One region of the Brevibacillus sp. DP1.3A genome, then DNA from elsewhere that is predicted to be linked to it. Evidence: riboswitches for the same ligand, from Rfam matches in the RefSeq annotation. Region 1 holds a riboswitch; each other region holds the start of a gene.
What was found. Region 1 has a riboswitch for S-adenosylmethionine ahead of mtnK (S-methyl-5-thioribose kinase). Riboswitches for the same ligand answer to the same signal wherever they lie in the genome.

Region 1 (7,826 bases):
AGCAAACTCTTTTTGTACGCCCTTCTCCCGACGAAATGCTTGCACGATCGTCATGTTCTGGATCATTTCATTAATCGTTGTGTTCATATCACCGAGCTTCGCGCGAATCACCGCATAGTAGCGAGAGCTGTACTTTTGATACACGTAGACTAACAGTACGAGCACTGGCACCGTCAAAAAGCAAAAGAGGGCGAGCTCAGGCTGCAAGATGTAGAGCGCGATCAAGATTCCAATCAAATAAAGAGCGTTCTGTACAAATGTGGCGAGCACACTTACATACAGCTCACGGATGGCTTCTGTATCATTGCTCACACGGGAGACGAGCGCACCTACTGGCGTTTTGTCAAAAAAGGCAACCGGGAGCTTTTGCAAATGGATAAACAGCTTCATCCGCATTTGCTGAATGATGCGCTGAGCGATCTTTTGCAGCCACAAAATCTGGACGTAGTTAAAACCAGCTGAGAGCAAGATCAGTGCTCCATAACCTACAGACAGCCAGACAATGGGCAGGACATCCCCTTGATACATCGCCTTAACTTCCTCTGCGGTCAGCCGAATCCCTGTGGAGGTCGTCTTTTGACCTGATTGATCCTTGGTTGTTACCTCGAAGCGTTCCCTGCCGTTTTCTGACGCAATCGGGGTAAATTGCTTCTCTGTGTTTGGATTCACCTTGCCGGAAACCAAGTAATAGGTCGTGCCTTCTGTCAGCACGGTTACTTCTTTTTGATTGATACTGTCCAAAGCAAGACCCGTCTTTGCTGCTACATCTTCACGAATATAGTTCGTACCGTTCAGTGAGGCGACTTGCCCCACTGCTTGTGGTGGCACTTCGTCTAGTTGATACCAAGGCTTCTGGATCGCCAGGATGTGATTATCAATCATGACCTTGGCTAAAAAAGGACCCGCCAACTCTGCACTCGTTCCCAGCAAGAGCAGGAACAGCGCGCCTAGTATTTGCTTTTGAAATGGTCTGGCGTACTCGGTCAAACGCCCCCATACATTTTCTTTGCTCATGAAACGTTTTCCCCCTCTCTCAACCAGCCACATCCTGTTCCATTTGCTGACGGCGGTACTGCTCTGCATACCAGCCGTTGTGCTGCATCAGCTCGTCATGTGTCCCCCGCTCGACGATCTGCCCCTCATCCAGCACAAGAATCAGTTGTGCGTGCTGGACGGCAGACAGACGATGAGCGGTAATAATCGTCGTTTTATCCGCGCGCTCCTGTCTCAGATGACGAAGAATACTCTCCTCAGTCCGCGCGTCCACAGCCGATAAAGAATCGTCGAGAATCAGGATACCCGCATCCATCAAAAGAGCGCGCGCAATGGAAACCCGCTGTTTTTGCCCCCCGGAAAGGGTGACCCCCTTCTCTCCAACCATGGTTTGCAATCCATCTCTGAATTGCGCCAGATCTCTCTTCATCTCCGCAAGCTCCAACGCATGCATCACGTCCTCGGTCGTCGCTTGTGGTTTCCCGAATGTAACATTTTCTGCAATCGTCCGTGAGAACAGCAAATGCTCCTGAGGCACATAGCCGATTTTTTCCCGTAGCGTATCGAAAGCGAGCCCTTCGATCGGGATGCCCCCGATAAACAGAGCTTGTTCCTTCATCTGATATTGATGCAATAAGGCACGGCACAACGTCGACTTGCCGCTTCCTGTCCGTCCAACAATCCCAAGCGTCTCTCCTTCGCCCAAACGAAACGAGATATCAATGAGTGCCGGCTTGTCAGTGCCCGGATACGTAAAGGAAAAATGGCGTGCTTCTACGGTATTAGCGATTTGGCTCGTGACCGGATTCGCTGCCTCCGTCACATCTGGCTGCTCCACCATTAGCTCTGTAAAACGCTTGTGGGAAGCACCACCGCGTTGCAATACATTGACCAGCCAACCAAAGGCGAACATCGGCCAAATTAAAAGTCCCAAGTATAAATTGAACGCAACCAAATTCCCTAAGGAGATAGCGCTAGTGAACACCAAATACGTCCCATAGCCCAGCCCGATCAAAAAGCTGAAGCCAATAATAATCGCGATTGTCGGCTCGAACAGGGCGTCGATCCGCGAAACGCTCACATTTCTCTCCAACGTTTTTTCACTGACTCGGCGATATGCCTCAATATCGGCCTTTTCCTGAACAAATGCTCTCAATACCCGAACGCCTGACACAGATTGTTGGACATGATCATTCATCTCTCCGAAGGCTTCCTGCGCCAAGTAAAAACGCTCATGCAGCAACTTTCCATAGTACGCCGTTGACCATGCCAAAAACGGCATCGGGATCAGTGCAGCCAGCGTCAGCTTCCAATCAATCGCAGTCACCATGACGCCCAGCGTTAACACGGTCATGAACAGCGCATCGACAAGCGTAAGCACCCCTGTACTAGCGGTTTGTTCAATGGCAGGAATGTCGTTGGTAGCGACGGCCATCAAATCCCCACTGCGCTTGCGATGAAAAAACGACGGGGTCATTCTCGTCAAATGGGCAAACAGTCGCTCGCGCAACGTCCTCTCCAGTATCAAGGCTCCCCCATTTAACAAGTACCGCCAGAGAAACCGCAATCCATACAAGCTAACACCCAATACGAGCAAGATGACCACTGTTTGCGTCAAGTCAGCGTCCGTCAGGGAACTGTTACGAATCGAATCCACCGTGTCCCCGATTAATTTCGGCGGCCAAAGCATGAGGACATCGATGATAAACAGCACAGAGATTCCAATGACGTACCGTTTCCAATAAGCACGGAAAAACCAAGATAATTGCCGAAGTGTCTGCATGTAAATCACCTCTATTTTTTAAACCTAACAGCACGACTAAAAAAGGGCTTGCGAATCACACGCAGCCCTCTTGATCTGTCTTCACCATCGTAATTTACAGAATTTTCATTGTCAATCGAAGCATACAGTTCAATCTACTATTTTTTATCGGTTTTCCAGTCAAGCCATTCCTCTTTTAGCAAGCTGTAAGTGGCATGATCCACGTAATGATTGTAAAGGAATTCATTCCGGCGTAGTATCCCCTCCAGTTGAAACCCTAATCGTTCCGGAATCGATCTGCTCTTGTAGTTTTCCGTAGCAGCCTGAATCGTTACTTTTTCCAAATCCCATGACCCGAAGATCAATACGTCCAAGTAGGTCGCCACTGCTTCCGTCATTAGGCCCTTACCCTGAAATTGCGCACCTAGCCAATAGCCAATGGACGTCTTTTTGTTGATCCAATCCACCGTATGCACGCCGACTGTACCAGCCAGACGTCCTTGGTACCAAATGCCGTAGTTGATACCGCGATTATCGTTGTACTGATGAATCGTCGCTTGGATGAATTGGCGCGAATCCTCTACCTTCTTCGTATAATTCAGCCACGGCAGCCATTCCATAAGATTCTCCCGGTTCGAATCCGTAAGCAAAAATAACTCCTCAGCATCGGCTAATTCTAATTGTTTCAAGTACGTATCTTCATTGATTGCTATCCGTTGAATCGTTTGCATACGAATCTCCCCTTTTCTTGGATATTTTACTGGAAAACGCCAAAATGAGCAAAAAGCGTCCGCCAGCAACAACAGGGCGAACGCTTATACATCATTCTTTTATTTTTTGCTATTGCCGATCTCTTCCGGCTTGAAAATACCTGTCTCCGTGACGATTGCTGTAATGTACTTCGCAGGCGTTACATCGAACGCAGGATTGTACACCTTGATATCGTCTGGAGCTACCTGTTTGCCCAAACCATGGGTAATTTCCTCGGCTGGACGCTCTTCAATCGGAATATCTGCGCCTGTCGGTGTCTCCAGATCAACAGAGGACAAGGGGGCTGCCACGTAAAAAGGAATGCCGTGAGCTTTTGCCAATACCGCTACCCCATACGTACCGATTTTGTTGGCGACATCGCCATTCGCTGCTACGCGGTCTGTACCCACGATGACAGCCTCTACTTTGCCTTGGGACATAACCATCGCCGCCATGTTGTCGCAGATGAGCGTCACATCAATTCCAGCTTGCTGCAATTCGAAGGCAGTAAGACGAGCGCCTTGCAGGACAGGACGGGTTTCGTCTGCGTACACCTTCAGATTCCAACCGCGTTCCTTTGCCAAATAAAACGGAGCGGTAGCCGTACCGTACGCTGCTGTAGCCAATGCCCCTGGATTACAGTGCGTGAGAATTCCCATACCGTCATGCAACAGAGTGAGCAAATGCTCTCCGATGGTCCGGCATACTTCAGCATCTTCCTTTTGAATCGTCAGTGCTTCATCGAGCACTGCTGCCTTCAATTCGGCAATCGAAGCTCCGCTTTCTGTTTCAACACGAGCTTTGATTCGATCCAACGCCCAGAACAGATTCACGGCTGTCGGACGGGAAGAGCCCAGATAGTCTGCCTGCTGGTTCAGTTCCTGCCAAAACTCGTCGTAGTTACTCGCTTCACTGCCACGAATGCCCAGGTAGAGCCCGTAAGCTGCTGCCATGCCAATCGCCGGTGCGCCACGCACTTCCAAGCGACGAATGGAACCCCATACTTGCTCGGAGGTAGTCAAGTTCAAATAGATTGTTTCTACTGGCAAACGCGTCTGGTCAAGCAAGACCAGTGCGTCATTCTCCCACTTAACAGGTGCCAATTGGGTGCTGGTTGTCATACTGTCGTTGCCTCCTGATAGTAACGTTCGGTCACAGTGCGTACGATGTCCGTGATATCTGTCGATTCGTCTATGCCGCCGCGACCGAGAATCAGCGCTTCTCCAATCGAGAGAGCCAGACGCTCTGCTTCTGCGCGAGTCTGGTCATCTTCAATGGCATTCAGGTCCGCTACGCCTGCCAAGCCGATGACACGGCGCAAGATTTTGCATCCGGCATAGCCTGCTGTATCCTGAATCAAGCGCTTCACGTAGCTTTGCCACAGCCCTTCGACATGGGCGCTGCGCTCTTTGGCGTGCTTGTGCCAGAGCTGAACAAATTGCGAAACGAATTCATTCCAGACATCCTCGACCGTTTCCAGTAAGTATTCGCGGTACGCTTCCCGTTCTCCTTGATCTTTTTGTAAACCGTGTTGTCCTGCGTAGTTGAGCAATAGATTGGCAATGACCGCCCCGATGTCAAAACCGATTGGGCCATAGTAAGCGAACTCTGGATCGATTGCTTTCAGGCTGTTTTCCGTGATAAAAATACTTCCGGTATGCAGGTCACCATGTAGCAGCGCTTCTGAGCGAGTAAGGAAATCGTATTTCAGCTTGGCGATTTCCAGCTTCAGCGGCCTGTTGTTCCAAATCGCCTCGACTTCCCGGCGAATCAACGGGTTGAAGTCGTTGGTAGGCGCATTTTCATACGGATCGGTAAAGACGAGGTCTTCTGTGATTTTGCATAATTCTGGATTTATGAATGTTCCGACTAGCGCTTTTTTATCGTACGGATGAGCGCCCAGATCGGATGTAAAGAACAAGGTTTGCGCGAGAAAACGACCAATTTGCTTCGCGAATAGCGGGTACCGCTTTCCTTCGATCAGACCTTTGCGCATGATGATATGGTCCCCGACGTTTTCCATGACAGTCAACGCAAGCTCCCCGTCGAAATGATACACCTGCGGCACCAGGTCTGGAACGTATTTGTGCTGAATGCGGAGTGCCTCGCTCTCGATGCGAGCCCGATCAATCGTAAGCGGCCAAGATTCTCCCACGACGCGGGCAAAAGGCAGCGCTTGTTTGACAATGACACTCTTACCGGATGCTGGCTCCTGAATGTCAAAAACCAGATTGAGGTTGCCATCCCCGATTTCGCGGCTGATCAGCTCTGCTCCTTCGCTAAAAAGACCCGGTATTCCTTTTACGTACTCCACTGCTTCCTGTTCAGTCAATGCGCGATATGCCATGATTCCAAAACTCCCCTCTACGTATTTTTTCTCTATCTCTATTTGTTTTGTTTGAGTACCTGGAGCAATAAAAAGACCTCTTTTCCCGAAGAAAAGAGGTCGTGTCGTCACGTGTAAGAACCGTGTTGATGTCCCCCTTATCTTCCAGACTACTTTTGTTTCTGCAGGAATTAGCACCGTGCATGTCGCCTGTCAATCAGTCGCTTTGTCGCGTCTGAATGGCGTCATGTCGGTTGCCGGGTATCATCGGGCCAGTCCCTCCACCTTCTCTGGATAAGGTATCCAAATCGTATTCGGTTTTTGATTTAGTTTGAATCATACAACCAACGCTTCCACGATGTCAACACCCTTTTGTGCAAAAATTCGCACCTTGCAATTAGTAGGTGTGATGAGTTCCCGATGCCGAAGGGGTATCCCAATTCCACCAGTCTACTTTGCCTAAAAACGCTGCTGTTATCGACTTTTCGGTCTTGAGCTTAAGCAGTTCTTTCGTAGGTCCGGTCAGGACAGCGCCATAGATTCGCACTCCGTTTTGTTGCATGTAGTTGTATCGTTCTGTAATTTGCGGGTCGCTACGAAATAACAAGGATCTGCCGATATCGCGAGTCAAACCTTCTTGCTCGGACAAATACTTCATTTCGTTCAGATAAGTCGCCATCCGCCTATCCCCTTCCCCGTTTACAAGAATAGGGCCACCATAATTCAGCTCCCTTTCTGCAAAACCCCATACTTTTCCCGGTCCTAACATCAATTGTCCCTCTTGACTCTCTTTGGTCTCGATCCCTGTGTCTACGGCAAACCAAACTGTATCTTGTCCCGAAGAGGAAACATGGCTCGAAACCAATTCATAGTACTCCTCGTACGTCAGAAAGCGATCAAAGGAAATCGCAAGCTGAGAAACCGTTCCCTCTGGTAGCTTCTCCATCGTCGTCCAGGCAGGTGAAGTGCGCGATTCCGTATCCACCATTTCCCCGTCTGTCGGATAACGGAAATACAGCTTCTGTTCCCTAACCCCATCCGGCCATTTCGGCCCAGCGTTTACTTTCCACAGCACATTTGTGCTTTCAAAGCGGCCAGCGTTCTTTTCTTCCGCTCCAACTCTTTCACGCAGCTCCATGCTGATATTGCCGTAAAACAATCCCACCTGCGAGCCACTCCCGCCTACACTAACACCTGGTTGAGTAAAATTAACCATCGACTTCGCAACGCGGAACAGATCTTCATGCATCAGTGACCCAACCCAGCCATTCAGAATCAGCAACACAACTCCGGCAAAAAAGGGAAGCACTATGGTGAATCCAGCGTTGCTCAACCGATTTTTCCATTTCCCCCGGCGAACAATGGCGCGCTGTTTTTCAGCCGACAGCGTTTCAGGCTGTTTTGTCTTCACGTTGCCCGCTCCCGTTTCTTCCCCCAGCAAAAGCCTCTCCAACCGCTGTGCGTATTCCTCGTCAGCGGCTATTTCCTCCTCGAATTGTTTTGAATCTTCTTCCGCCATTTCCCCACGCAAATAAGCAACCAGCCTTTGTTCGCGATTATTCTCATCCTTGTTCATCACAGGCTTTCCTCCCTCCACAACTGCCGCATCTTTTGTCGTCCACGAAACAAGGAACGCTTGACGTCTGCCAGCTCGATCCCGAGTACCTCTGCCATTTCCGCGTAGGAAAACTGCATGGCAGACAACAAAATGACCTGTCTCTGCTTTTCCGGAAGTTGCTCCAAATAGTCATGGGCCACTTCCCACAGCTCCTTGTTCACGACATGCTCTGCCGGATCAACCGCCGAATGATCACGTCGCTCTGGCAGGGCTTCCACATACGCAAACCGTTGTTTCGTCTTCTTGCGATAGCCGTCCACGAAAGCGTGATAGGCCACCTTGAATAGCCAAGGCCGTACTTTTTCCCCACGGTAGTCGTCCAAGGAAGAGAAGGCGCGACAAAAGGTTTCCTGTGTCAGATCCTCTGCCAGCCTTTC
Region 2 (7,826 bases), 850 kb from region 1:
GGCTTCCATAAAACCTGGCAACAACGCCCAGAACCCTCCGACTGCCATTCCTGCAAAAATACCCGCCACAATTTTGATCATTCCCGGTGCTGGCAAGTAAATCGCGACTAACGCAGCACTGACGGCACCCAGCACCATTTGCCCTTCCGCCCCCAGGTTGAATACCCCTGCCCGAAATGCGAGGGAAAGACCCAGGGCAATCAGCATGATAGGCGTAGCTCTCGCTAATGTAGACGTAAAGAAATAAAAACTGCCAAAGGCCCCTTTCCACATTTCCTGGTAGGTGCCCAAGATCGATTCGCCAACTGCAGCAATGACCAGCGCCCCGGTCAACAAACCGATGACGACAGCCAATAACGGCTGAACCAATGACTTAGATAGCTCTTTGATTGCTGCCATGAATGCTTCCTCCCGCCATGATCACGCTGATTTTTTCTTCGGTTGCCTCCAGGCGTGAAAGCTCTCCAGCGATTCGCCCTTTATACATGACCAAAATCCTGTCAGACAAGGCGAGAATTTCGGACAACTCGGAGGAGACGAGCAAGATCCCGTCTCCCTGATTGCGCTTTTCGATCAGCGCCTGATGGATGTACTCCATGGCACCGATATCTACCCCTCGCGTAGGCTCAGCCGCAATCAAAAACGGGGTTTCCTGTCCGAGCTCCCTTGCTACGATCAGCTTTTGCAAGTTTCCACCTGACAGATTCCCTGCCAGCTCCTGCAATTGTCGGGAGCCTGTCTTGATGGCAAACTGCTCAACCCAGCCTTTTACGACTTGGCGGAATTTCTCCCGCAAAACAACGCCGCGACGGTTGTAAGCAGGCTTTCGCTGATAGCCCATCAACGCATTTTCCTCGACGCTTGAGAGTTTGGCCGTTCCCCACAGGTAGCGATCCTCCGGAATATGCGCCAAGCCGGCATCCCGAATGGTGGCAACTGATTTGTTCGTCACGTCGTTGCCGCCTAACCGCACCTTTCCCTCCTGTGCCGCTCGCAAGCCGCTGATCGCTTGCAGCAGCTCGGATTGACCATTCCCGGAAACACCTGCGATTCCTACGATTTCCCCGTGGTGCACGGTAAAGCTGACTTGATCAAGCAGTGTCTGCTTTTCTCGAACCGTGAGATTCTCCACCTGCAACAAAGGGCCTTTATCCAGAGGAACTCGCTCAGCTAGCTCCTGCAATTCACGTCCGACCATCAGTCTGGCTAAATCGTCCGCATTGGTTTCTGTACGGGATACCGTTCCCGTCACTTTGCCTCCGCGCAGTACCGTAATACGATCAGCTACCTCCATGACCTCCTGCAACTTATGTGTAATCAAAATGACGCTCTTGCCGCTCTCGGCCAGGTTTCGAATCGTTTGCAGCAGGTCGCGTACCTCCAGTGGGGTAAGTACAGCGGTCGGCTCGTCCAGCACGATAATATCCGCACCCTGATACAGAACCTTCAGAATCTCGACCCGTTGCTGTTCCCCAATCGAGCAATTCGCTACCTTGGCCTGCGGCTGAATCGGAATGCGATACTGCTCACTAAGAGCCCGCACCTTGTCCTCCGCGTCATTTCTTTTGAAAAAACCCGCTTGATTCGGCTCGTATCCGATCACGATATTTTCAGTCACACTGAATTCTCCGAAGAGCATAAAGTGCTGGTGAACCATCCCGATTCCATTTCGAATCGCGTCCTCTGGTCCGCGGAAAACAACTGGCTTGCCATTTAACACGATCTCTCCCGACGTCGGCTGCTCCATCCCGTACAGCATCCGCATCAGTGTCGTTTTGCCCGCTCCATTTTCCCCGACAATCGCGTGGACTTCTCCTGCTGCCAGTGAGAACGACACCTTGTCGTTGGCGGTAAAATCTCCGTACTTCTTGGTCATGGCCCTCATTTCCAAGCGATCGGTCATTCCCACTCCCTCATTTCTGTACGTCCTTTTATGAAAATGGAAGACCGACTACACAGCCGTAGTCGGTCACATCCATCACTGTGCACAAGCTATAAATAAACGTTCAAAAAGTTGGCTTTTCAACACCGAGCTACCTTTTTAGAACTGGTCTGGTACTTTGCGAGTGCCAGCTACAATCTCATCGCTGATCGCTTTCACTTTATCCACCACTTCTTGTCCAATAAAAGCGTTCAGTGGCGTTTTGCTTTCGTGCGTGACATAGGTTACCCCAACACCTTTTTCTTTCAAGCCGTACGCCACAACACCTGGTTTGAACGTTCCTTCTACAAAGTTCTTCACCGTTTCATAAGCTGCCGCGTCGGTCCCTTTCAATTGGGACAGAACAATATGCTCTGGATCAATCGTGGTACGGTCAACGTCCTGACCTGCTGTGAAGAAGCCTTTTTCCTTCGCTGCTTCGAAAACGCCGAGGTCTCCTACTGCTGCTGCACCGTTAATGAAGTCAGCGCCTTTGGAAGCTTGGAGCAAAGCCAATTCCTTCGCTTTTGCCGGGTCAGTGAAGCTACCTACATAGTTGACCATCAGCTCTGCTTTTGGATTCGTCGCTTTCAAGCCCTCTTCGAAGCCAACTGTCCATTTTTTCAACTGCGGAATATCAAGAGCGACAACCATACCTACTTTGTTCGTTTTCGTTGCCAGACCTGCTGCTGCTCCCACCAGGTAAGCCGCTTCCTGCTCGCGGAAGGTAACACTGCGAACGTTTGGCAAATCCACTACAGTATCAATAATCGCAAAATTACGGTCAGGATTTTCGGTAGCTACTTTTTTCAATGCATCCTCTGATGTAAAGGAAGAAGTGATGATCAAATCATAATTTTCTGCAACAGCCACGCGCAGATTCTCTTCAATCGCTCCATGGTCCGTAGATTCAATCGTTTTCACTTCTGCGCCCAGCTCTTGTGCGGCTTTCTTCGCACCCTCATCCATTTGTTGGAAGAACGGATTCACACCGATTTTCTCGGGCAAAATCAAGGCAATTCGCTTTTTGGCCGCGCCCTCTTGTCCTGCTGATTGTCCTCCTGGCTGATCTGCAGGTGCGCTTGTGCCAGTCGAGCACCCTGTTGCCAATACTGCGAATGTCGTTAATGCCAGCAATAACTTCTTCATGATGTATCTCTCCCTATCCGAACTTTACGTTTTTCTTTATCCTATTAGGTAATGTACGGCTTTTTACCCAATTTTTCAATACTATTTACGAATATTATCTTATAAAATATATTTATCGTTCGTTTATTACCCCCTTTCCTTTTACAAATAAAACAAAAAAACTCTTCCCGGAGGAAGAGTTTGCGTACGTAGCCGTTCTCTTCCTCATCTGTCAAAACCATGGTACAGGTTTTGCAGGAATTGGCACCTTTCTGTTCATGCATAGACATGATCAGTGGTTGCCGGGCATCATCGGGCCAGTCCCTCCGCCGCTCTAGATAAGGTAGGTGAATATATTTAGTTACAATGGAATTCATTCTAGCAGAACGGTTCAAAAATGCAATTCTTTTTTCTCAATTCCAAACACTTCTAAAAGTGAATCGAATTTGAAGTTTAAAAAGTCGTCTTTTCAGCACCGAGAAATTGGCGAGAACCTGAAGAAGGAGGAGCGGAGTGTAGGAGACCTACATGAGCACCGGACTTCGAAGGTGAACGTCAATTTCGATGCCGAATCAGCTTTCAGAACTACTTCGTGATCAAAATACGACTTTTTAAACAACCTTTAACTAATTTACGTGAAAGGTTTGCTGGAGACGATGAGACAACGTATTCAGCTCGCCCAGCTCTTCCGTAATCTCACGCACTTTTTGATGCTGGTTTTCTGCTGTCGCAAACAGCTCTTCTAAGTTGGCTACGGATTCCTCGGTTACGGCTGTAATAGTCGACATCTCGATGGCAACTTCTCCGGAACGCACTTTTACCCGGTCCATGCTGGAGCTTACTTGATCAGCTGCTTCCAAGAAGGCCATCATCCCGGCACGCACTGCTTCAATGGAGGCCACTGTTTTCACGGCCAGCTCTTGGCCTTTTGCAACAGACGTTTCTCCATTGCTCATATGCTGCACCGCATTCTCACTTTCCTGATGGAGAGATTTCAGAATGTCGGTAATTTCCTGCGTAGCTGTCGCGCTTTGTTCCGCCAGCTTGCGTACCTCATCCGCTACAACAGCAAATCCACGTCCATGCTCGCCTGCACGCGCCGATTCAATCGCCGCATTCAGCGCCAAGAGATTCGTTTGTGTCGCGATCTGATTAATAGCGCCAACAATTTCTTCTACGCGATTCGCCTGTCGATTGAGCTGGTGAATCGTAGAGGCTGCTACATTGACTGCCTGCACAATTTGCTCCATCTGCGAGGACAGCTCGTTCATCATCTGAACGCTGTCTGTCAGACGACGGTTGTTTTGTTGCGATTCCGATTTCATTGCGTTGGTCTGTGTTGTGACTTCCTCGATTTCCTGGTCGATGGATTGAACCTCTTCTTCGATTTTCACCGTAGAATTCGCCTGCGATTCCATACCTGTGGCGACTTCCTTAAAGGCTACCATCATTTCATCTGTATTGCGCTTCGTACCTTCCGCATGCTCATGCACATGATCGCTTGTACGATCCAGCTGCTCCGTCATTTGCTGGATGTTCAAAAGCATTTCTCCCAGACGGCGCTCCTTCTCTTCCGCTTCCTGCCTTGCGTCATCAGCTTTTCGCAAGGAGGCTTGTCCGGCGAGACACAGATACGTGACGGCTCCCATCATCATGAGAATCGTGACAATACGCATAAGCAAATTGAGCTCCGAAAAATCACCTTCGAAAATCTCGTAGGTTCCCGTATAAAATCCGACAATCGTAACGATGATTTGGGCGATTCCCGCTGTAACTACCAGCTTCCAGTCCAAATAGGCTGCCAAAAAGCCCATGACGATAAAGGCGAGGAAGGTAACCTCCTGGTAATCGGTAAAGTGATCGAAGGAAATAGCATAAAACATAAGTCCGATTGCAACCAGATAACGAATCACATGACTATCTTTGCGAATGAAATAATACGGCGAAACAATTAGAGTGACCAGCAATCCCAAGGACGTCACTTTCCAGAAGTTCACATCCACTTGGTAGGCAATGAGTCCTGCCATCCACAAATGATTCCATAGGATGAAAATCATAAAGCCTTCTTTGTCAGTCAAGGTATTGCGAATCAATTGAATCATAATTGCCCCCCTTTTCCTTTTTACTTATGTATCGGATTCTTTCCCCATTATATAGCCAAACCTTTGCCAAATTTGTGAAAAAAGTAAGAACAGCCAAAAACAATTTCGAATAGGCTATTACACAACTCTCACGTACAGGAGGCAAACGGAGAAAAGTGGAACTCAATCAATTGCCAGCTACTGTGCTGACACGGACGATTAGCCGTCCGAACACCACGATTTACTATCCACAATTGGCAGGCCTAGCCAACCAACAAGCGGAAAAAGATATCAACCGGGCGATTTATCAAACGGTTCAAGGCTTAATTCACGAGCAACAACGGGTCCAGGTACCGGGAAATACAGAAATGCAAGGAAGCTACGAAATCAAGACAAACGAACGCGGCATTTTCAGTGTCGTGCTGAGCAACTACGCCTACACACCACAAATGGCTCACGGCATGACCTTCCTCGGGTCGATCACCGCAGATATCCAAACAGGCAAGCTGTATACGCTGCGTGAATTATTCAAGCCAGGAAGCGATTACGTCAAGGTGCTTTCCGAAAACATCAAGCGTCAAATCAAAGAAAGAAGCATCCCCACACTCAATGGCTTTACTTCGATTAAACCCGATCAAGATTATTACCTCGCCGACAAATCGCTGGTCATCTACTTTCAGTTGTACGAAATTACACCTTACTACGTCGGTTTCCCCATGTTCCCCATCTCGGTCTATGAACTGGAGCCGCTCATCAATGAAAAAGGACCATTGAGTATCTTGTCCGCAGATTAATCCTCCACCGTATTTTCCACCCAGGTGAGTGTCTTCTTCCATGACACTCGCCTGATTTTATTTGTGTCAGAAAATCCATTATTTCGCCATCGAATAAACGTTTACTTATATGTCCGAAACTGCTAGTATGTTATTGTACATATTTACTTAAGCAATAAAGTGTACGATATATCGGACCAGCTTTCCTGGAGGTATATACTCATGCAATATTATGGTCATCGAATTAGCCAAACCGCAAGAATATTCAGCAAATCATTAAATGGGACTATGTCTCCCATGGGATTATACAGTTCGCAATGGGGGATTATCCTTTGCTTGCATTATCGTGAATCGCTCACCCAGGTTCAATTGAGTAACTACCTGAATGTGGAAGCGCCGACGATTACCCGGACACTCACCCGATTGGAAGAGATGGGCTGGATTATTCGCTCAGAGGGTGATGACAAGCGTGAGCGCTATGTGTCCCTGTCTCCACAAGCAGTCGAACGGTTCCCGGAATGGCTGGAGGCCGCCAAAGAGCAAGAGGAACTGGCACTCCGCGGCCTTGACGAAGCAGAACTCGCTATCTTTAACCGCGTACTGAAGAAAATGAATGATAATTTGCAGACATCGTAGTAAGTAAAAAATGACTTCGCCCAAAAGCAATTTGGTGAAGTCATTTTTTGTTAGCCATTTTTCCTTGTACTATGGATGATGGTGTTGAGCTCTTGTTCCAATTGAATCAATTCAAGCTGTATCTGTTGCTTTTGCAATTGTTTTTTCTGTTGCAGCACTTGTTTTTTCAACTCATTTGATTCTTTGTCATTTGCTACGTTCGTTGTAGAAGTATCCTGATCCGGTTCCACCTGTCCAGTCGTGCCTATAGCCGATAGGAAGGCAGCCAGAACAGCGATCCACCCGCCTACCGCTGCCAGCTCATTCGCCAGATTTTTGTCAATCATCCTTCTTCCCTCCGTTTTTGGATGGCTTCTCCTGCAAATTCTTCTTTATATCTTGCATACTGTCTCGTAATTGAGCCATTTGCTGTTCAATTCGTTTGAATTGCCTATCATCATCTTTGTCATTGTCATTGTCATTGCCATTCTTATTCTTCCCATTGGCTTTCTTGTTCGATTGGATCAGCGGTTGCGCCGAAGTCGCATTTCCGCAAGCAGGCTTTTGACTTAATTTCGTTGTTTTATCAATGGCGAGTATGACAAAGCCAATCGAAATAATCCAAAGTGCTATTACAGCGGTATCGTCATCATCACAAAAAAACATAGATACCTCCATGCCAACAAAAGGTCGTGGTTTGATTATTGGCCCTTCTATACAATACGCTTCTGCCTAGTTCCTCGTGACATCGGGATCATTACTTTCCTGATGTTGTTCTGTCATGAAAAAGGCTCCCCACCAAGCACAAGCGTGCCCAGCAAGAAGCCTATTTGTTATGATCGTATTCGTTATTGCATGCGCTTCGCGATATTGCGAGCCATCCAGACCCCAGCAGCTCCAGCCTGAGCCAGACCACGCGTAATTCCGGCACCATCCCCGCCACAGAACAATCCTTTGATTTCTGTTTCGAATTCCTCAGTCAGTTTTGGACGTGCCGAGTAGAATTTCGCTTCCACTCCGTAAAACAATGTATGCTCGGAAGCGATTCCCGGCGTTACCTTGTCCAGAGCTTCCACCATCTCGATCAGACTTTTCATCGTATTGTAAGGCAACACGAGTCCCAAGTCACCCGGTACCGCTTCCTTCAGAGTAGGCTCCAGGAAGCCTTCCTTAATACGCGCCTCTGTAGAACGGCGACCGCGCAAAATATCGCCGTACTTTTGCACGATGACCCCACCGTTTGACAGATCATTCGCTCGCTTGCAAATTTCTCTCGCGTACTCATTCGGCTTGTCAAACGGCTCTGTA
Region 3 (7,826 bases), 660 kb from region 1:
TAACTGGATTCAGTATGATTCCGCAGCCAAACGGCATGACTGTCGCTATGTTCTTCCGCAACTCCACGAATAAGCCAGTGCGGATCAAAAACGTTGGATTAGCGATTTATCTCGATGATAAGGCGTTTGCACGGATCAAGGTGGATTTGTCAGATATGGACGCAATTCCACCGCATACCAGCCGTCCGTGGGAGGTATTGTTCCCGGAAGAGAGCTATCTGCATGATAATTTCACCTTTAACCGTTGGAAAGTGGTCATGAAGGCTGGTAGAAACTCGCATGTATGGCCTCGTAATCTGGAGCTCGATCCCGAAATGGAAAAGCGCATGACTGATCGCCAAAAGGATCGTCTGGAAGCGTTGACGCAGTCTCTGCCAGTGATTCCGATTGATACCGTTCAGGTTACTGGTTTTGACATCGGAATGACAAAGGAAGGACATTTGGTAGCAGCGATGCTCTTCCGCAATGGGATGGCCCACGATTACCGTCCTGATGAAATCAAGCTGACGATTGCTGATGCAAATGGTGATCTGGTAGCAACAGGTGTACTGGACGCAAGTAGCATTAATGTGAAGCCGGGTTACAGCCGTCCTTGGATGATTGTATTCCCGCCAAATTTAGTGAAAAAGCCTGATGCCGACCTGAAAAGATGGACGCTTGAGGTAGAATAGAGCGCAATACTTTTGAGGTGTGGGAAAGAGGAGGTTGACTTATGAGTTGGTTATTGGAAAATTGGTTTGGTTCCAAGGAGAGCTTGGAGCAAGTACGCGAAGATATTCATGAGAATCTTCATAGAGAGTTTTATTTGGGTGTATCCGGAATAGAGAATCCACAGCAATCTGCGAACCGTGTGGATTCCAAGGAATTGTTTTTGGTGCTGAACGGTCCGTGGGATGATCAATTGGACGAAGCGGAGCATGAGCTCTTGCAATACGCTCATGATGAAATGCCTCCAGTGGTTCGTAACGAAGTAGGTATCATTCCTTTCTTTACGCAGGTTACCAATGATGGTTACTTGGTTCTTACCTACGTTCGCAATGCGACTGACCGCAGCATTTTGCTGCAAAAGCTTCCGCTGTCTTTGGTGACGGAGGATGGAGAGGAAGTCGCGAGAAAGACTTTTGATCTGATCACATCTGGTCCAGTGATGGAAATGTCCAGCCGTCCGATGGAATTCATGTTCCGCTGGGATGAGTTCGACCGTATTCCTGAAAAAGAGGTTCCTCTGAAGCTGACCTATATCAAGCCGAAAAAGAATGAAGTAGAAGAGAATCAAAACTTCAATTTGGGTCTGAGTGCAGATGAGTCCAAGCAATACTTGCAGCAGGCAGCAGAGAAGGCTCCGATTGTAGAGGGCGAAGTAGATTTGCAAGTCCTCGACATCAAGCCAGGTGAAGATAACGGACTGAAAGTCATCGTTGCTTTCCGTAACGGTCTGGGAAAACGTCTGGAGTTTACCGAAGTGCCGATTATCGTTCATGATAAGGATGGCGAGACCGTAGCACGTGTACACTTCACCTTGGAAAACATGAAGGTTGAAGCAAATAGCCATCGTGTATGGGCATTTGATATTCCGTTCTCCTCCATTAAAAAGGAAGAGGTAAATTTGGCGGAACTGACTGCCTTTATTCCGAAAGCACAACAAAGAAAAAAAGAAAAAGCTCAGGTAACACCTGAAGTGGAAGACAATAAAGGTTTGTTACAGTAAGAAGAAAACCCTTTTTGCCCATGGTGAAAAGGGTTTTGTACTGTAATAATGTTCCAAATATTGGGTGATCAGGGTTGCATGTCTCCCTTTTCATCCGCTATGCTAGGACGAGAAGATAAATACCTGAATTCCTTTTAGACTGCTTATTGTGCAGGGGAGAGAAGGAAGGAATGTTTTGCATGAAAAAATCAGTGAACATGTCAGTAGCGACTGCGTTAAGTGTCGCGCTAGTGATGGCAAACAACCAAACGATCTATGCTGCAGCACCACCAGCATCAAATGACTACTATTTAAGTAACCAGCTTCATTTGAGTCAAATTAGAGCTCACCAAGCCTGGTCAGTCGTAAATAGTAATGAACAGATTATCATCGCAGTGTTGGACTCCGGTGCGGATTACAAGCATCCTGATTTGAAGGACAACCTTTTGCCGGGTGTGAATCTTGTCAATCCCGGGAGGTCTGCCCAGGACGATAACGGACATGGAACAGAAGTAACTGGTGTACTGGCTGCTAGCGGGAATAACAGTATTGGTGTATCCGGTGTCTTGTGGAATGCCAGGATTTTGCCGATTAAAGTCTTGGCAAAAAACGGAAAAACCGAGAGGGAAATTCTTGCAAAGGGCATCCATACCGCCTTGGACCGTGGAGCCAAAGTCATCGTCATGTCTCTCAGTAGTATGGCCTACTCCAAGGAATTGGCGGATGCTGTGCAACGAGCGGAAAGAAGCGGAGCTGTTCTGATTGCAGCTAGTGGCAATGAGAGTAGCCGTGTGGCTTATCCGGCTGCTTATCCCACGGTAGTAGCGGTAGGGGCTGTAAGGAGTAACAATGAAGTGCTGTATCAAAGCAATACAGGACCTGAGCTTAACCTGGTAGCGCCTGGTTTCAATGTTTATACGACCAAGCTTGGGGGAAAATACGGTTCTTTTAGCGGTACTTCAGCAGCGGCACCACAAGTCGCGGGCGCAGCGGCGCTCATACTAGCTCGTCATCCCAAACTAAGTCCATTTGATGTGAGACAATTGCTTTATCAAACAGCTACGGACTTAGGGGAAAAGGGATGGGACCGGAAAACGGGCTACGGATTGTTAAATGTCGACAAGGCAGTTCGAACGGCCTTATCCTATGACTTTTTAGAGCCGAATAATCAGACGTACTCAGCCAAAGCGTTTCCGATTGAATCGCAAATACGTGGAAATTTGGGGCCAAAAGACACGATAGACTGGCTGAAGATGGACATCCCTTATGATGGGAAGGTCAGCTTCTCAGCGTCAGTGACTTCCGGTGTTTCTTCAGCGATGGCAGCTACCTTTTACCCAGAGAATCGTCCGCCGATCACGCAGTACTTCGGAAATGGGGATACGATAACTGTCCCGGTCAAGGCGGGAAGAATGAATATCCGGTTAATGCGTAACGGAGGGGTCAACAACGCTTTTACCTACGTGTTGACGAGTAAGTTTACCATCAATCCGGACCGTAACGAACCGAATGATACGCAAGAGACGGCAAGGCCGCTTGTAGGCAACCAAATCAGTGTAACAGGTAATTTTCACGATGAAGGGGATCAGGATTGGTTCTCCTACTACGTTCGTGAATACGGGCATATGGATGTCACTGTTAGTCCTGATAATAAGCGTGTCGATCTAGTGCTGGGTATCGGTAAACAAGAGCCTGGGAAAAAGACGGTTGTCTGGGATCCTAACTACGATAATGGAACGATAGACAATCCGACTGAGCGGCTCCAAAAAGAAGTGTCACCAGGCAAGTATTACATCCGTGTGAGTGAGTACAATCGCAATGTGGTGAATGGCGAATATCAGCTGGATCTGGGATACACGCCAGTAAAAAAAGATTTTAATGAGCCGAATGACACCTATCAAAAAGCGTCTCCGTTAAGTGGTGGGACAGTGATGTCAGGCACAATACCGACAGCTACTGATTCCGACTGGTTCCAATTTACTGTGAATAGTGAATCGTATGTTTCGTTCCGAGCGCCGTACATTCCTGTCGATAGTGGCTTTCGTTTCGCGCTCTATAGCGATCGAAACATGAACTATGCGATCGCTTCGACGAATGAGGTAGCGGAGCTGTCTAACCGAGGAAACGATGTTATCGGTTTGCGTTTGCAACCAGGAAAATATTATGTACGCCTTAATAGCGGTACTGCGTTCAAATATGAATCGTACCGACTCACGGTGACGCAGCAGAAATTGATAGCGGGCTATCGCGATATTTCGGACCACTGGGCGCGCTCAGAGATCGTCAGACTTAGCTCTCGCGATATTGTAAATGGGTTTAATGATGCGTCGTTCAAGCCGAATCAGGCAGTGACCCGTGCAGAGTTTGCGACGATGCTGCTTAAATCAATGCGTGCGACCGGTTCCAAGGTAGCGACTACCTACACAGGAAAAACGACCTTCCGGGATATGCCAAAGCGGCACTGGGCGTATCACAACCTAGGTGTAGCCTATCAATTAGGGATTTTGAAAGGGTACCCGAAGAATGAAATGAAGCCGGATCAGCCGATATCACGTGCAGAGATGGCGGTAATGATCGCGCGGGCACGTGATGTTTTGATGTATAACCGTGGTACATCGAATTATCAGGATGTGCCAACGAGTCACTGGGCTTCTCCTGCTATTGAGGCTTTAACATCTAGAAATTGGGTCAATGGGTACGGTTCTTCCTTTAAACCGAATGGAAGGGCAACTCGCGCCGAGGTAGTGGTGGTACTTTCCAAAGCCTATCAACTATAAGTAAAAATTTTCCTATTGACATCTCTGAAAAAAACAATTATTCTATTATCCGTAATGGATACTCTTATCCAGAGCAGGCGGAGGGACTGGCCCTATGAAGCCCGGCAACCGATCTAGAGCGGTGCTAACCAGCAGAACGGACATCTGTTCTGGCCGATAAGAGGATGAAGGAAGCAAAAAACGCTCAAACCTTTTCCTCCTAAAAAACGGAAAAGGTTTTTTATTTGCGTTTACGTAGATAAAATCCTGACTCGGCTACCACACTATTTGTATGAGGTCAAAGGAGGTATTTTCTCATGGCTTTGCAAAAAGGTCGTCGTCTGTTTACATCCGAATCTGTAACTGAAGGACATCCGGATAAAATTTGTGACCAAATTTCCGACTCCATCTTGGATGCGATCCTGTCCAAAGATCCAAACGCTCGCGTAGCTTGCGAAACTTCCGTAACTACTGGTTTGGTTCTCGTAGCAGGTGAAATCACTACAAACACTTATGTGGATATCCAAAAGCTCGTTCGTGAAACCATTCGTGAAATCGGTTATGACCGTGCGAAATTCGGTTTTGACGCTGACACTTGCGGTGTTATTACTGCAATTGGCGAGCAGTCCGCTGACATTGCACTTGGTGTAGACCAAGCATTGGAAGCACGCGAAGGCAAAATGACTGACGCTGAGATCGAAGCAATTGGTGCTGGTGACCAAGGTTTGATGTTTGGTTTTGCTTGCAATGAAACACCTGAGCTGATGCCACTTCCGATCAGCATGTCCCACCAATTGGCTCGTCGTCTGACTGAAGTACGTAAAAACGGAACACTTGCTTACCTCCGTCCTGACGGAAAAACACAAGTAACCGTTGAGTACGATGGCGACAAACCAGTTCGTATCGATACAATCGTTATTTCTACCCAACATGCTCCTGAAACAACTCTGGAGCAAATCAAGCAAGATCTGGTTGAGCAAGTAATCAAACCAGTTGTTCCAGCTGAACTGTTGGACGCTGATACCAAATACTTCATCAACCCAACTGGCCGTTTCGTAATTGGCGGACCACAAGGGGATGCTGGCTTGACTGGTCGCAAAATCATCGTAGATACTTACGGCGGTTATGCTCGTCATGGCGGCGGTGCGTTCTCCGGTAAAGATCCGACTAAAGTTGACCGTTCCGGTGCTTACGCAGCTCGTTATGTAGCGAAAAACATCGTGGCTGCTGGTCTCGCAGACAAATGCGAAGTACAAGTTGCTTACGCAATTGGTGTAGCACAACCAGTTTCCATCGCAGTAGATACTTTCGGTACAGGTACCATTTCCGAAGAAGCTCTGGTGAAATTGGTTCGCAAACACTTCGACCTGCGTCCTGCTGGTATCATCAAGCAGCTCGACCTGCGTCGTCCTATCTACAAACAAACAGCTGCATATGGCCACTTTGGACGCAATGACCTGAATGTTCCTTGGGAGCAAACAGACAAAGCAGAAGTTCTGAAGCAAGAGGCTGCTCAACTGTAATATTGCTGAATGACATAAAAAGAGCCTGGTATTGCTACTGGGCTCTTTTTCTTTTTAGGAGCAGAGTCATCCAATTATTGGGTCAATTGTTGCACAGGAATTTGTAGGACTGTGTCGAATCTCCTAGTGAGGAAGTAGAGGAGGGGTTTTTTTGCCGAACAGAAGGCTCTTCCTGATCGTGTTTCTTACTTTTTTGTTTTTTGCAGTGGCTATTGGGTTGTTAGGCGAATCTTTTCTGGAAAAAAAGAATAAACAAGAAGTGCAACCTTTTCCCCAAGTGGATACGTCTATAAGCATAAGTGAGACAAAAAATGCTGAGCCAAACGTCACACCAATTGAAGAAGCAGCGGTTCAAACGAAAAAGTGGTATAACAATCAGGTTGTGGTTTTGACGTACCATCATGTCACGGATCAATCGAATCAGCGGTATGTCATAGCTCCTGATCAATTTGCCCGACACATGAAATTTTTGCATGATAATGACCTGAATCCGATATCGTTGGATGAGTTCCTGCGATTTATGGAGACGGGTACCTTACCGACTGAGAATGCTGTTTTGATTACGTTCGACGATGGGTATGAGAGCTATTACAAAGAAGCATTTCCGATCTTACGTACATACGGCTACCCTTCAGTGAACTTCGCGATTGCGGGGCGCTTAAGAGATGTAGCTGATCGAAAACGGGAGAATATGACGCCACCACTTACGCGTCAACAGGTTAACGAAATGACTCATTCGGGACTGGTTACGATTGGGTCCCACACGTACAGTCTGCATGAAGAGGAAGAACGAAATGAGTGGGGCGATCTTGGCCCAGAAACAGCTCCGGTCTATCTGAAAGACTTGCAGCGTTTAGAGGAAGAGAAAGAGTACAGGGACCGCCTCTATGTAGATTTCAGTATATCTCGCGTCAGTTTAAGCGAATGGATGAAGAAAAAGGTTGAGGCTATCTCGTTGCCATTTGGCTACACAAGTCCAATCGTACTGGAGACAGCTCGTCAAGCTGGCTACCGCTATGTGTTTACATCCAATCGTGGATTCGTAAAACAAGGAACAGATCCGTTTGCCATTCCACGCAATGACATGGGACTGCGAGATGTAGAAGAAGAGCACCTCCAACAGTTGTTCACGAAGGCTAAAAATGAGTTTGAAGGAGAGCAATCATGAACAAAGCGATAGACATCAGCGTGCTGGACGGGGTGATCAAACGAACGATTGAAACCGTAGAAACGAGTAAAACCCAAATATTTGATATAGCTGAAAACGCCAGACAGCATGGCAACTCATTGAAGTTTGATCTACATGAACTTCGACAAGAGATTTCCAAAGTGATTCAAAAAGTCGATGCGCTTGAACTCGCGTATCGCAAATCGCGCAACAAGCTCGTGTTGGTCAGTCGTAATTTTCATATGTACACGGAGGAAGATATCCGGGTTGCGTATGAAGAGGCGAGCCGTATTCAGGTAGAACTGTCCATTTACCGCGAGCGGGAAAATAATTTGAAGCGCAGAAGAAATGATTTGGAGCGTCAACTGCGTACCTTGGAAGAAACCATCGTCCGTGCAGAAAAGCTGGTTTCTCAAATGGGCGTTGTGCTTGGATATTTGACTGGTGACTTAAGTAAGATTGGCGAGGCGCTGGAATCAGCTAAGCAGCATCAGTTGATGGGCCTAAAGGTAATCCAAGCTCAGGAAGAAGAGCGTAAGCGTGTCGCGCGCGAGATTCACGACGGTCCAGCTCAATCGATGGCAAATGTCGTGCTGCGTTCGGAAATTGTAGAACGCATGTTGAAAAACGAGCGCATTTTGGAAGCGCAAATGGAACTGCACGAGTTGAAGGAAATGGTACGTTTGAGCTTG
Region 4 (7,826 bases), 3.0 Mb from region 1:
CCTCGGACAAGTTAATGTGGGACAAAAAATAATGGAGATAATGTTCCCCGGTTTCTGTATTCTTAACGATGGAATAGGTTTCAAATTCGGATTTGGATAGTTCTTTTATGGTCTCCAAACAGGACAGAAATTTGTCTTTTTCTCGTGCTTGCAAGTCATCCATGTCATCTCGTTCCTTTCGCTCTACAATAAGCCTCATGATAGCAAAAGCAATGTGCGCTGACAATGAAAGCAACGCAACGGAGTGCAGCAGTGGAAGAAGGGAAAAGGATTATGGAAAAAATAATTGGATATTCTTGTCACAAAAATAAGCCAGTTGGATCAAATACATATCAACACGAAACAAGGAGGTGAACAGCGCGTGAATGCAAGTGCCAAAAGTAGCGAAGCGGACTGGACGCTGCAATTGACCAATGAGGAGAAGCTGACGAGACTCATGAGCGAGTACGGAGACAACATCGTGCAGCTCGCCTACTTGATCGTCAAGGATCGGGGAATCGCGGAAGATATCACCCAGGAAGTGTTCCTGAAGGCGTATCGGGGTTTGGATCAGTTCCGTCATCAGAGTAGCGTGAAAACGTGGCTTTACCGAATCGCGATCAACGAGTCCCGTAAATATTTGCGTTCGTGGTCCTTTCGCCAGATTTTTTCTACATACCTCTCCAAAGAGGAGGCACCGCCAGAAAAGGTCGACACTGCAAATGTTGAATCGGCTGTCATCGGACGAATGAGCAAGGTACAGATAGCGGAGCAGGTGATGAAGCTCTCGCCGCTGTACCGAAAAGTCATGGTACTTCATTACTATGAAGATTTGTCGATAAGAGAGATTGCGCAAGTGCTGGATATTTCAGAAGATGCCGTACGAACCCAATTGTCACGGGCCCGAAAACATTTTAAGGCATTGTGTGAAAAGGAGGGATTGGAATGGATGTAGATAAGCAAATTCGCGAAGTGGTACGGAGTGCAAGTGAGGAATCTGTGGAGGAAGTGAGGTTTACAAAAGAGATGGAATTACGGATCAGAGGTGCGATTGCACAGAATAAACACAAGAATCGAAACCGAATTTTTGTAGCTGGCTCGCTGGCAGCGTGCTTGGCGGTAACTGCTGTGGGCATGCACCAACAAGGCTGGTTTCCACAGTTGCCAAATGGCAAAAATGTAACGAATGCGATTGCTACAACTGCTACGAAAACAAACAATAAAGAGGCAAATCCGAACAGTGTAAAGGTGTCGCCGGAGGAGGCAATTTTACCATTGAAAAAGGCGATCCCAGCCTTGAGTAAGATGACAATAAGAGTGGATCGTACAAGCTATGGATTCAGTAATCTAACGTTATTGGAAGGCGATAATGCTCGTGCCAAGGTTGCATATGATATACAGACAGGACAAATTGAGAGCTTTACAATTGATGGTGATCGAGGAGAACAGAAGGAAGAGAAATTGCCATCAGCCAAGACTGCGGAGAAAGCAGCAAGCGCATTTCTTCAAGCTTTTTTGGGGGAGGAAAGTAAGACCTATCAGCTCGTCGAGACTCAGATCTATACGGACGAGTATAAGGTAAAAGGCCCATGGATGAGCGTGAATTATCAACGTATGGAAAACGGCCAGCGAGTTCCGTTCGACGTATTGTCAGTTGGAATTGACCAGCATGAGCAAGTCACATTTTTCGGGCGATTGAACAAGAGTGAACAAGCCTTTTTCACCAAGCTGACAGATGCCGTGCCCGATTTGAACCCCTCCCTTCTTCTGTTGGATAAAGAGAAGAACCACGATGGCATGTTAGTAATCTTGGGGAAAATGAACAAGGAGGGGCATCAAGTTTCTCTTGCGATCTATGGAAATGGTCAAGCACTGGAATCGTATATGCTTCTGTATAGGGATAAAAAGGAAGCAGCGAGCCGGAAAGAAGCAGAAGGAGCAAAAGCCTTGGAGCAAGAGCGACAGTTTCTGAACAAACTGCTCGGGGCTGATAGCGAGAACTATCGGTTGTTGGACGCCAACAATCCAGGATTGTACTTGCGATACTATAACGGGCTGCCAGTGTTGTCTGATGAAATAAGCATAGTAACAACTGACTCTGGCCATGTCCAATATTTCAGGAAGGAGCCCGTATCATTCGAGCCGTCACGATATCCAGATGTATCGACTGCTGTGTCAGAAGAGGTAGCCATCAAAGAGCTGAGTGAGCATATGAAGCTTCGATACGTGCAGAATCCGAGAATACGGCCAGAATCAAAACAAGGAGAGAAGTGGCAGCCTATTCTGGAGTACACGCCAGCTGTTTCCTTCATGCAACGAGGACGTGAAGATGGTACGGAGTGGCATATCGACGCGACCAGTGGCAAGATTGTGTATGGAACGGGAGATAACGGGCTTGCCTATGATCAGTTGAATACGAAGAAAGCACATCCAATCGAATCTCCGAAAGAATACGTCAAGGTTCGCTCCAAGGATGAGGCAAAAGCACTGCTGCAAGCAGAGTTCGGCGTACAGGTAGAAGGCTTGACCTACAGAGAGAGTGAACGTGAGCGCGATGGACGCAAGAAATACGTCTGGTATGATAAAAATGACAAGTATATCGGCGTAGAAGTTATCGCAGAAACAGGCAGTGTCGTCGGGCTGGGAACACCGCGTTCCAATGCTGCAGTGACAGTCAAACGCCAGCAAGCGGAAGAGGCTGCATTCGCCTTTCTGCATAAATACGTCGATCCAGGTGTAAAAGAAGTACAATTGGCACAAGTTATACAGCCAGGCGAAGCGAGTCCTGTGTCATCGGGCGAATGGGAATTCAGATTTTTCCTGAGCAAGGATGGCATTCCTGTACAGGATCGCGAGCAAAAAGCGGCTTATTCGGTAACGGTCGATCCGTCTACGGGCAAAGTGACAAAGTTTGATAACTACAGAGAGACGCACGAGTTGGTGGAGCTTCCAGCATCCGACAAGATCATCTCGAAAGATAAGGCTGTTGAGGAGTATTTACGCGTCATGCCTTTGAAGCTGGTCTATTTGATGAAAGATGTGGATGGGCAAAAATTACCTCAACCGAAGCTGGCGTATGTGCCGTGGAGTGAGGAAAAGCTTGCGAACAAATTTATGGCCCTTGATGCCGTGACAGGCAAGATCATCGCCGACTAAAACGAAAAAAAGGCTATCCCGCAGCCATTCCTGATGGCTTTTGGGATAGCCTTTCTTAAACACTTATCTAACAGTCGTCACACGAGCACCCGATAATAACCAACAGGATAAACAGCACGAGCACGATTGCGAAGCAGTCACCGAAGAATCCGTTCCCGCAGAAAGATGTACTCATCTTTGTTTCCCCTCCTTTCCGTTATACTCCAGTCTATACACGAATGCCGATATTGGACTGGGCGGATGCCCAGCTTAGGCAAAAATGGGCGTGTAAGAGAAGAGGCTCAGTAAAAAATAGACAATTCACAATTGACGGGGAGACAAAGGGGGTGTTAAGATACTTGCAAACATTCAAGACATTTCACAATACAACTAAATGACAAGTGTACGACTCTTATCCAGAGAGGCAGAGGGACTGGCCTGATGAAGCCTCGGCAACCGGTAAAAATCCGGTGCCAATTCCAGCAAAGCTACGTGCTTTGAAAGATAAGAGGATGTCTCAGGCGTTTTCGTATCTGCTGACAAATCCTCTTCTTTCAAAGAAGAGGATTTTTTGATTTTATTTACCTAATTACAGAGAATAAGCCGATGCAAGGGAGAAAAGGGGCACGTCAATGAAACCAACTTTTCGCGAACAGCTTTCCCGGAAAATTCTGATTCTGGATGGTGCAATGGGCACCATGCTTCAACAGGCGAACCTGACTGCTGATGATTTCGGCGGTGAAGCCTATGATGGCTGTAATGAACTCTTGAACTTGACCAGACCAGATGTGATCCGTTCCATTCATGAGAAATATTTAGAGGCGGGAGCAGACATCGTCGAAACAAATACGTTTGGTGCTGCTTCCATCGTTTTAGCCGAGTACGATGTGCCAGAGAAAGACCTTGAGATCAATATAGCGGCAGCACGCTTGGCCAGAGAAGCGGTGGATGCCTATTCCACGGAGGAGTGGCCGCGTTTTGTAGCTGGTGCAATGGGACCTACGACCAAAACCCTTTCGTTGACAGGCGGTGTCACTTTTGAAGAACTGGTCGAGGCGTATTATCGTCAGGCAAAAGGTCTGATTCTCGGTGGCTCCGATGTTCTTCTTTTGGAAACCTCGCAAGATACGTTGAACGTTAAGGCCGGTGGAATTGGGATTCGCAAAGCTTTTGAAGAGCTTGGACAGGAGATCCCAGTGATGCTGTCAGGTACGATTGAGCCGATGGGCACGACGCTTGCTGGCCAAAACATCGAGGCGTTTTACATCTCCTTGGAACATATAAAGCCAGTCTCTATTGGTCTGAACTGTGCGACAGGACCAGAGTTCATGCGTGATCATCTGCGGACATTGTCGGGAATTGCCCAATGTGCGGTCAGTTGTTATCCGAACGCAGGCTTGCCAGATGAGAACGGTCATTACCATGAAACGCCACAAGGACTTGCCTCGAAAATGCTGGCATTCGCTGAACAAGGCTGGATAAACGTCGCTGGCGGTTGCTGCGGAACAACGCCTGACCATATTCAAGCGATGGCAGAAGCATTGAAAGACTGCAAGCCTCGCAGTGCAGCTGTAGAACCGCTGAGCGCGGTCTCCGGGATCGAGGTCGTTTACGTCGAAGATGACAATCGTCCCCTGCTAGTAGGGGAGAGGACCAATGTCATCGGTTCCAAAAAATTCCGTGAAATGATTGCAGCTGGTCACTATGAAGAAGCATCTGATATTGCCCGGGCCCAAGTAAAGCGCGGCGCACATGTCATCGATATATGCTTGGCTGATCCCGACCGTGATGAATACGAAGATATGGAAAAATTCCTACAGTTCATCGTGAAAAAAGTAAAAGCGCCCCTCATGATCGACTCGACAGATGCCAAGGTCATGGGGCTGGGACTTCGTTACTCGCAAGGGAAGGCCATTCTCAACTCGATCAACCTGGAAGACGGGTTGGAGCGATTTGAGGAAGTCGTTCCGCTTATTCACAAGTTCGGTGCCTCCGTTGTCGTTGGAACGATTGAGGAAGCGGGTATGGCTATCACTCGCGAAAAGAAGCTGGAGGTCGCGCAACGCTCGTACGACATTCTTGTCAACCAGTATGGAATAAAGCCACAGGATATTATTTTCGATCCACTCGTCTTTCCAGTAGGGACGGGGGATGAACAATACATCGGCTCTGCATTGGAAACCGTAGAAGGAATTCGTTTAATCAAACAAGCAATGCCTGCTTGCAAGACGATCCTGGGTGTCAGTAACGTTTCCTTCGGCTTGCCTGCTGCAGGTCGGGAAGTGCTGAATGCGGTCTTCTTGTACCACACCACTCTCGCAGGGCTTGATTACGCCATCGTCAACACGGAAAAGCTGGAGCGCTACGCTTCGATTCCAGAAGACGAGAAAAAGCTGGCAGAAGCCCTTCTATTCGAGACAAATGATGAGACCTTGGCGGCCTTCACCGAATTTTATCGCCAAAAGAAAAAGGAAGTCAGTGTGGAAGTCTCCTCGTTAACGCTCGAAGAACGCTTGGCCCGTTATGTAGTCGAAGGCTCCAAGGATGGTCTAGTGGAAGACTTGAAGCTGGCTATGGATAAATACGCACCGCTCGAGATCATCAACGGTCCGTTGATGACTGGGATGGAAGAGGTCGGTCGCCTGTTCAACGGCAACCAGCTGATCGTGGCAGAAGTATTGCAGAGCGCAGAAGTTATGAAGGCATCCGTTTCGTTTTTAGAGCCATTCATGGAAAAAAGCGATGCCGCTGCCAAGGGGAAAATCTTGTTGGCGACAGTCAAGGGCGATGTACACGACATCGGAAAAAACCTCGTGGAAATTATTTTGTCAAACAACGGCTACAATGTCGTGAACCTGGGGATCAAGGTACCGCCAGAGCAACTGATTGCCGCATGCAGAGAAGAAAAGCCGGATGCCATCGGTCTCTCTGGACTCTTGGTGAAATCCGCGCAGCAAATGGTCATTACTGCACAAGACCTGCGTGAGGCAGGCATTGATATCCCGATGATGGTTGGCGGTGCGGCGTTAACGCGCAAGTTCACATCGAACCGGATCGCACCAGAATACCGTGGAATTGTTTTATACGCAAAAGATGCCATGGATGGTCTGGACCTCGTGAATCGTCTACAAAATCCGGATGAACGTGATCGCTTGGTAGAAGAACAGCAGCATCTGCTGGAAGCAGTTGCAACGGCTCAGCCTGTTGTTGAGGAGAAAAAAGCACCAGTGCCTGCTCGCTCAGCCATCAGCAGAACCGTTCCGATCCATCTGCCGCCCGATTGTGAACGACATGTTTTGCGACAATATCCGCTCAGCCATTTGCAGCCGTATTTGAACCTGCGGATGCTCCTCGGAAAACACCTCGGTGTTCGCGGAAATGTAGATAGATTGATAGAGGCAGGCGACGACAAGGTACTGGAACTGTACGGCATTGTGGAAGAGCTATTAAATGAAGCGAAGCAAAAAGGAACCATTACGACACACGGTGTGTATCAGTTCTTCCCGGCTCAGTCAGATGGCAACGATATTTTGGTCTATGATCCAAAAGACCACAGCAAGCTGCTGGAGCGCTTTTCGTTCCCGCGTCAGCTGGAAGAACCTCATCTTTGCCTGTCCGACTTCTTGCGACCAGTGGAGAGCAAGGAAATGGACTATGTTGGATTCCTGACCGTAACGGCTGGGGGAGGGATTCGCGAAAAATCTACAGAGCTAAAAGAGCGTGGTGACTACTTGCGCTCCCATGTCCTCCAAGCCTTGGCATTGGAGCTGGCAGAGGCATTTGCTGAGCGAATTCACCACGTCATGCGCGACGTGTGGGGTATATCGGATCCGGTTGAGATGACGATGCTCGAGCGCTTCGGTGCTAGATATCAGGGCATTCGTGTATCCTTCGGTTACCCTGCTTGCCCGAATCTGGAAGATCAGGCGCAGTTATTCCGTCTGTTGCGTCCAGAGGATATCGGCGTTCAGCTGACAGAGGGCTTCATGATGGAGCCAGAAGCTTCCGTATCGGCGATGGTATTTGCTCACCCTGAAGCACGTTATTTCAACGCAGGTCCATCTATTTTTGAAGTTTAAAGATAAATGAATATGGGAGAGAAGGGATTGAGTTGACGACGAGAAAGAAAGATTTACGAGCCTATTTGAAAGACAACCTTCTAGTCGGAGATGGAGCGATGGCGACCCAGCTGCACGGGCTGGGCGTCCCAGTTGGTGTCAGCTTTGAGGAGCTGTGTTTATCCAACCCTCGTTTGGTACATGAAGTTCATACGTCCTACTATCAGGCCGGTGCACGTTTCCTAGAGACAAATACGTATTCTGCCAACCGCGATGCATTGAGCCGTTACGGTCTAGAGCATAAGGTTGCGCGGATTAATCGGCTCGCAGTCGCCATTGCACGGGAAGCTGCTCAGGATGATGCTTATGTGGCTGGGAGCATCGGATCGATTTTGGCTGGACGGGTGAAGAAAAAGGTTTTGGATGAATACCGTGACCAATATGAGGAACAGGCGATTGCTCTATTGCATGCTGGCGTAGATGGACTGATTCTGGAGACGTTCGTGGACTTGGAGGAGCTGCTTCTGGCGATCGAGGTAATCCGCCCGCTCACAGATGTACCTGTAATCGCACAGTTAGCTACTTTGGAAGTAGGGCGCACACGTGATGGCTACGCTCTGACAGATGCTTTTTCCAAGCTGAAAGCCGCAGGTG

Region 2: linked by a shared signal. The riboswitch ahead of HP399_RS02520 (BMP family lipoprotein) and the one ahead of mtnK (S-methyl-5-thioribose kinase) in region 1 are both predicted to bind S-adenosylmethionine.
Region 3: linked by a shared signal. The riboswitch ahead of metK (methionine adenosyltransferase) and the one ahead of mtnK (S-methyl-5-thioribose kinase) in region 1 are both predicted to bind S-adenosylmethionine.
Region 4: linked by a shared signal. The riboswitch ahead of metH (methionine synthase) and the one ahead of mtnK (S-methyl-5-thioribose kinase) in region 1 are both predicted to bind S-adenosylmethionine.

Annotation. Positions count from the first base shown of each region.
Region 1 is NZ_CP085876.1:1,312,904-1,320,729, reverse strand. Features, by position in the region: gene HP399_RS05985 (ABC transporter ATP-binding protein) at 1-1,014, opposite strand, end outside; gene HP399_RS05980 (ABC transporter ATP-binding protein) at 1,034-2,776, opposite strand; gene HP399_RS05975 (GNAT family N-acetyltransferase) at 2,914-3,486, opposite strand; gene mtnA (S-methyl-5-thioribose-1-phosphate isomerase) at 3,586-4,626, opposite strand; gene mtnK (S-methyl-5-thioribose kinase) at 4,623-5,852, opposite strand; SAM riboswitch class I at 5,987-6,132, opposite strand; gene HP399_RS05960 (anti-sigma factor) at 6,229-7,407, opposite strand; gene HP399_RS05955 (sigma-70 family RNA polymerase sigma factor) at 7,407-7,826, opposite strand, start outside.
Region 2 is NZ_CP085876.1:466,275-474,100, reverse strand. Features, by position in the region: gene HP399_RS02530 (ABC transporter permease) at 1-399, opposite strand, end outside; gene HP399_RS02525 (ABC transporter ATP-binding protein) at 374-1,903, opposite strand; gene HP399_RS02520 (BMP family lipoprotein) at 2,042-3,070, opposite strand; SAM riboswitch class I at 3,272-3,394, opposite strand; gene HP399_RS02515 (methyl-accepting chemotaxis protein) at 3,676-5,151, opposite strand; gene HP399_RS02510 (DUF3298 and DUF4163 domain-containing protein) at 5,307-5,924, shown strand; gene HP399_RS02505 (MarR family winged helix-turn-helix transcriptional regulator) at 6,126-6,539, shown strand; gene HP399_RS02500 (hypothetical protein) at 6,590-6,865, opposite strand; gene HP399_RS02495 (hypothetical protein) at 6,858-7,184, opposite strand; gene HP399_RS02490 (NAD(P)/FAD-dependent oxidoreductase) at 7,367-7,826, opposite strand, start outside.
Region 3 is NZ_CP085876.1:657,898-665,723, forward strand. Features, by position in the region: gene HP399_RS03325 (SLAP domain-containing protein) at 1-671, shown strand, start outside; gene HP399_RS03330 (SLAP domain-containing protein) at 713-1,708, shown strand; gene HP399_RS03335 (S8 family peptidase) at 1,888-4,464, shown strand; SAM riboswitch class I at 4,526-4,627, shown strand; gene metK (methionine adenosyltransferase) at 4,761-5,966, shown strand; gene HP399_RS03345 (polysaccharide deacetylase family protein) at 6,118-7,134, shown strand; gene HP399_RS03350 (sensor histidine kinase) at 7,131-7,826, shown strand, end outside.
Region 4 is NZ_CP085876.1:4,302,928-4,310,753, reverse strand. Features, by position in the region: gene HP399_RS19700 (hypothetical protein) at 1-163, opposite strand, end outside; gene HP399_RS19695 (sigma-70 family RNA polymerase sigma factor) at 362-934, shown strand; gene HP399_RS19690 (YcdB/YcdC domain-containing protein) at 925-3,135, shown strand; gene HP399_RS19685 (YjcZ family sporulation protein) at 3,203-3,310, opposite strand; SAM riboswitch class I at 3,524-3,625, shown strand; gene metH (methionine synthase) at 3,747-7,193, shown strand; gene HP399_RS19675 (bifunctional homocysteine S-methyltransferase/methylenetetrahydrofolate reductase) at 7,226-7,826, shown strand, end outside.